One region of the Methylobacillus flagellatus KT genome, then DNA from elsewhere that is predicted to be linked to it. Evidence: riboswitches for the same ligand, from Rfam matches in the RefSeq annotation. Region 1 holds a riboswitch; the other holds the start of a gene.

Region 1 (3,114 bases):
GCTTGGTAGTATAGGCGCCGCCCAGGTTCAGGACATGGTAGCCCTCCACTTTTCTGTTCAATGCCGCAATCTCGTTGCTTGGCGCGAAGGCCTTGCTACTTGAATAAATCCATGCCGCGTTCAGCTTGAGCGCAGGCAAGCCAGGCCAGGTATATTCGCTGTACAGCGCAGACCTGAACCTCGGTACATTGCCGGCTTGTTTGTCTTCGATACGGTCATCGCCCGTGCCTTCGGCCCTTGCCTGCAAGGCGGTGACGCTGGCGCTCAGCGCCCAGTTGCGAGTGACGCGTCCTTGGGCGGCAAATTCAAGGCCACGGTTGACCTGCGTGCCATTGACGACGTAGGTGGGTGTGGCATCCACATATTCATTCTTGCGCTTGATCTCGAATACGGCGGCAGATACACTGACGCTCGGTGTCACTTCCGCTTTCACGCCGAACTCGACTTGCCTGGACTTGTTGGGATCCATGATGACTTCTGCGTTAGTCGTGCCTGTGGGTGCCGTACCGCCTGGCTCCAGGCCTTGTGAGTAGGCACCATACACCGCCAGTTCCGGCTGCAGCTTGTAAACCAGCGCGAGGTTGGGCAAGACAAAATCGTCATCCGTGCGGTGCGTCAACACCCCTGATGAGTTGAACTGATCACGCTTGAACTGTACATAACGCACGCCGGCATGCAGCTTGAGCTGGTTGGTCAGGGACATTACATCCTGCACGAACAGTGCGCGCTCTTCATCCTTACGACGCAAACGCACGGGGTTGACGTCGGCAAGTGGGAAGTTGTCATAGTAGACGGGCGCGTAGATATTGCTTTCACCCACATAGTTGTACACATAGTCGGCAAAATGATCGCGACGGTTCAGCGTCGACAGGCCGGCAATGAGCTCATGGTGTACGCTGGCTGTCGTGAAGTTGCCTTGCAGCAGAGCCTGGGTGGCGGTGATCGAGCGCTTGTCGTTCTTGCGGCGCAAGTCATACATCGAATAGCTGCCGTCGCTGCAGAAACCGACTATCAGTCCTTGCGTCTGGCAGCCTGAAGGCAAGGTCACGGCATCATCGCGATGCAGGGTCGATTGGTTGGCCTGCAGGGTGGTATGCCAGTGGTCATTCAACTCATAATTGAACTTCAGCCCGATATTGTAGCTATCATCCACCACTGGCCGGCTCCAGGATTGATCGTTGAGCATTTGTTTGGCACTGACACCGGTCGGGATTCTTTGCTCCGGCCCCAGCAGCTGAAATCCCGGCACGGTCAGCTGTGACTTGTGCTGGTAGTCGAGATCAAGCTGCAGCAATGCCCGGGGACTGAGGTGAAAATCGAATGCCCCAGAAATGAAGTTGCGGTTGCCGGTCGAGCCATCGACATAAGATTTGATGTCTTCCGCTGCGGCATTGATGCGATAACCGAAGATACCATCTTCTGAGCGGCCACTCAGGTCGACGGCGCCGTATACCGTACCGCGTTCGCGAACTTCGAATGTTGCCGAACGCAATGGGACGTCGGTAGGGCGCTTGGTCACATAGTTGATTATACCGCCTGATGAAGCAATCCCTGCCTGCATTCCTGCAAGGCCCTTGAGAATCTCGATGCGCTCCTTGTTTTCCATGGGCACCATGGCTTGCGCAAGAATCACCATGCCATCCTTGCGGTAGTTGGCGCCTTGATTAAGCACAAATCCACGGATGGCAAACCAGTCTGCCAGCCCGACCGCATTGTAGGAGTTCTGTACGCTGGCATCCCATTTCACCGCATCAGTGGCGGAGCGTATGCTGCGATCCTGCATTTGCTCATGGGTGATCACGTTGATGGAAGCTGGCGTGTCCAGCAAGGATGCTTCGGGAAAGCTGCCGACACTGGCGCGGCGTGCCGGGCTGCCGGCAGGCGCGGAGGTGACGACGGTCTCAGGTAGTGATGGGTGATCGGCCTTGCTGGCATCCTGGGCTTGGGCTGCCGGTGAAAATACGCAGGCGATAGCCAGCATGTTGATGTGTGGACGGAAAGTAGAGGCAGGCATGGTGTGCGTTCACTCGCGTTAGGGACAGGCACGCGCAGGAACGGACGAAAAGCCCCAGATAGGCAGAATGGACCTTAGTGGCTTTGCGCTTTCCTACGCTGGCATTATCCAGTTCAGGTTCAAGGGTATATCTCACCAGAAGATTGGCTCTTCAGGACCCCTAGCGTGGCGGCTATCTTAACAAAGATGATGAAGATAGCGCCAATTTTTTTATGTCCAGCGACAGCCTGGGATGGGGCGGGCTGGATACCATCGCAGACTGTGTCAACCAGGCAAGGGCGAGGAAGGTGCCTCCTGCCATAGTAAGTGCAGGTGGGGCAGCACATGATGCGGGCCTATCTGGCCGATAATCCCCGAGCGGCGCAGCTTCTCCAGAATATTGGGCCTGGCTTCCACAATCACTAGTCGAATATTGTGTTGCTTGCATGTATCCAGCAGGTTCCACAACGCCTGCAGACCGGTAGCATCCATGATCGGCACGCGCGCCATACGCAGCACGATGGTGTCGGTGTTCTCGCCTATGGTTTGCAGGCGGCGCTGCAGGTGCTCGGCCGCTCCAAAGAAAAAAGGTCCTTCCAGGCGGTATACCAGTGTGCCCGGCGGCAGGTGCCATGCATGCGGGCCATATTCCTGCTGCAAGTCGTCATCACTCAGCTGCGTCACATTCACCGTGTCCGCCATGCGTTTCATGAACAGCAGTGCGGCAAGTACGACGCCGATATTGACGGCAATGACCAGGTCGCTGAATACGGTAAGCAGGAAAGTGATCAGCAGCACGGCGACATCCGCCCGCGGCGCAGTCCTGGCAATATGCAGGAAGCGATGGACTTCGCTCATGTTATAGGCCACCACGAACAAGATGGCCGCCAGCGCCGCCAGGGGAGCATTCACGGCCAATGGGGCCAGCAAGACCACGATCAACACCAGAGTGACGGCATGTACGATGCCGGACAACGGGCTGTTGGCTCCGTTGCGGATGTTGGTGGCGGTACGCGCCAGCGCGCCGGTGGCGGCAAAGCCGCCAAACAATGGCGAGGCGATATTGGCAATGCCTTGTCCAATCAGCTCCTGGTTCGGCTGGTGGCGTGTTCCTGCCATAT
Region 2 (3,114 bases), 210 kb from region 1:
GCAGCCTTGACCCTGGCCTTGACGTCACGGTAATAGGCCTGGGCCGATGGCAGGTCGTAGGCCACCGCATAGATCGCCTCAGCGTGTTTTGCCGCCAGCGCGCGACCATGCTCGGAAGCGCCGGCCTGGAACAGCACGGGATGTCCCTGCGGCGGGCGCGGCACGGTCAACGGCCCGTCGACGAGAAAATGCTTGCCCCGGTGGTTGATCTGGCGCACCCGGCTTTCGTCGACGTAATCGCCAGCGCGGTCGTTGAGCAGCGCACCATCGTCCCAGCTATCCCACAACTGCAGCACCGCCTGGATGAACTCTTCTGCCCGGGCATAGCGCTCAGCATGGCCAGGCATGGCTTCATAGCCGTGATTTCGGGCCTCGACGTCGAACATGGACGTCACCACGTTCCAGCCCGCGCGCCCACCGGAAATATGGTCAAGCGAAGCCATCAGCCGTGCGGCATGGAATGGTGTGAAGAAGGTGCTGGAAATCGTGCTCACCAAGCCGATGTGCCGGGTGGCGCGGCTGATGGCCGTAAGCATGGTCACCGGTTCGAGAAACCAGCGTGGACCATCGGTGATGTTGTTGGTGGCATGGCCGTCGGCAAAGAACACGGCGTCCAGCTTGCCACGCTCGGCCAGCTGCGCCATTTCCTCGTAATAGCGGATATCACCAAGCCGCTCGACCTGGGAATCCGGGTGGCGCCAGGCCGCATTGTGGTGGCCGCAGCCGAACAGGAACAAGTTGATGTGCATCATGGCAGAACAAAAGCCTCTTTAGTGAATTCGATCATGACAGGCGCTGAGTCAGCGGATAGCATATTGACGCGAGCAAGAATGGCTGGAAAAAAGCTTAGCAGCGATCCTGGCTAGACGACTTGCCGCAGGCAGCGCAAGAAATAACGCCAGAGCTGGGCAACAACGCCAGAAAAATGGCGTCAGCCATCCTAATTCTTGACCAGCCCGCCATCCACCACCAGGTTCTGCCCCGTCACCGCGCGCGACCAGGGCGAAGCGAAGAACAGCACCGCGTCGGCGAACTCTTCCGGCGTAGTAACGCGGCGCAAGGGTGTGCTCGCGGCAATCAGGTCAAATACGGCATCCGGTGTGGCAGCAGAGGCGTCAGTCGTGCGCAGCAGGCCGCCCGACACCATGTTGACCGTGATGCCATCAGGCCCCAGATCCTGCGCCAGGGTGCGCGTGAGGGAAAGCAGCGCTGCCTTGGCGGCGGTGTAATCATGGTAAGGCACTACCGGGTTCTGGAACAGGTTGGTGCCGATATTGATCACCCGGCCGCCGCCCTGCGCACGCATGCCAGGCAAACAGGCCTGGACGGTATTAAGGGCACCGCGCACCACACCCTCAAATTGCTGCTGCAACTCTTCCCATGCCAGCTCATGCGCATGCGACCGCGCATCGCCGTTGAACTTGAAGTCAGGCAGGGCGTTGTTCACGATGGTGGTTACGGTCTTGCCGAAATGCGCCTGCGCCTGCTCCACCATCGCCCGCACGGCAACGGCATCACTCACGTCCGCCCGGATCGCCAAGGCCCGCCCCGGCGCTTCATCTGCCAAGGCCTCGGCGGCTTCCGCACTGTGAAGATAGTTGACGACCACACTTGCCCCCTGACCAAGGAAGGCGCGAGCGATATGCCGCCCCAGCCCACGGCCTGCGCCGGTGACGAGCACGAGTTGTTCTTGAATCGGGAGTAGCGATGAAGATGGATTGCCCATGTAATTCCTTTGCAATGGTCCATGGCAAGGGAATACATGGCAGCGCAAACTGCGACAGGCATTCCTCCGCCAGTATGATCTGGATCAGGTATACGGGTGTGTTCTCAGCCCTGACTGAATTGAATCATTCAAACAAGGCACCCCGTGCCGAAGAGTGGCTAACAAAACTCTCCTGACGTTGTTGTGCTCTGCCTTGCCGTACTATTTGTACGGTCTGCGGCAGAGCGCCCAGTCAGGATCGCTTGGCTGAGTTTTATTTAGCCACTCTGAGGCCGAACCATACCATGAAACATGAATTATCCGCATGTCTTCATCGCACACTGGAAGAATATCGCTATAATTCCAGACCTAACCTAGGGGAGCCGCTTGCGGCTGAGAAATGACAACCGTCATGACCCTTAATACTTGATCCAGACCATGCTGGCGAAAGGAAGGAAACAACGCATTCGATGTGCGTGCTCCTTGTCGTTCGCCGATTACCAGGAGTCACCACGCAATGCTCAGTACACAAGCCGTTTTCACCTGGCTGGTCTTTTTCGCCGCCATTTTCGCCATCGCTGGCATAGCTTATTCACGCAGGTTCCGCGGCAATCTTGAGGAATACATCGTCGCGCGTAATAGCCAGGGTACGCTGGCCAGTATCATGACCCTGCTGGCCTCGTCGCTGGGCGCATGGATATTGTTCTCGCCTGCGCAGGCAGCGACCTGGGGCGGCCTGACTGCCGTGATCGGCTATGCTATTGGCGCCATGTCGCCCCGACTTGCCATGATCCCGCTCGGCAAGCGCATGCGCGAGCTGATGCCCAGCGGTCACTCGCTGACTGAATTCCTCATCGCCCGCTACGGCAAGCCCATGTACCTGCTTGCGCTGACCATCATGCTGTTCTACCTGTTCATCGCCATGAGCGCCGAGATCACCGCCATCGCCAAGATGGTCACGCTGCTCGCGCCGGTGCCGCTCTGGGCCACTGCTGCCATCGTGCTCGGCTTCACGCTGCTCTACACCACCTACGGCGGCCTCCGTGCCTCCATCTTCACCGACAAGGTGCAGATCGTCATCATCATCCCGCTGTTGGCCGCGCTGGTCTTCATCGGATGGCAGGCGACCGGCGGCATTGCCCCGATCGCGGAAAAGCTGCAGCACACCGCGCCGCAGTTGATCGACCTGGAGGATATCGGCGGCATCAAGGCCGGGCTCACCTTCTTTGTCGCCATCCTGCTCACCGGCATCTTCCACCAAGGCAACTGGCAGCGCATCTACTCCGCCAAGGACATCCCTACCATGCGCAACGGCTTCCTGCTCGGCGGCATTCTCGTCGTGCCCTTCATCTTCATCATGGGCTTGTTCGGACTGGCCTTCATGGCAATGACACCGGACGGCGACAGCT

Evidence for each region. Region 1 has a riboswitch for thiamine pyrophosphate ahead of MFLA_RS10175 (TonB-dependent siderophore receptor). Riboswitches for the same ligand answer to the same signal wherever they lie in the genome.
Region 2: linked by a shared signal. The riboswitch ahead of MFLA_RS09125 (3-oxoacyl-ACP reductase) and the one ahead of MFLA_RS10175 (TonB-dependent siderophore receptor) in region 1 are both predicted to bind thiamine pyrophosphate.

The regions. Positions count from the first base shown of each region.
Region 1 is NC_007947.1:2,129,325-2,132,438, reverse strand. It holds gene MFLA_RS10175 (TonB-dependent siderophore receptor) at 1-2,014, opposite strand, end outside; TPP riboswitch at 2,088-2,186, opposite strand; gene MFLA_RS10170 (SulP family inorganic anion transporter) at 2,279-3,114, opposite strand, start outside.
Region 2 is NC_007947.1:1,919,723-1,922,836, forward strand. It holds gene MFLA_RS09120 (LLM class flavin-dependent oxidoreductase) at 1-752, opposite strand, end outside; gene MFLA_RS09125 (3-oxoacyl-ACP reductase) at 941-1,726, opposite strand; TPP riboswitch at 1,771-1,881, opposite strand; TPP riboswitch at 2,072-2,175, shown strand; gene MFLA_RS09130 (sodium:solute symporter family transporter) at 2,223-3,114, shown strand, end outside.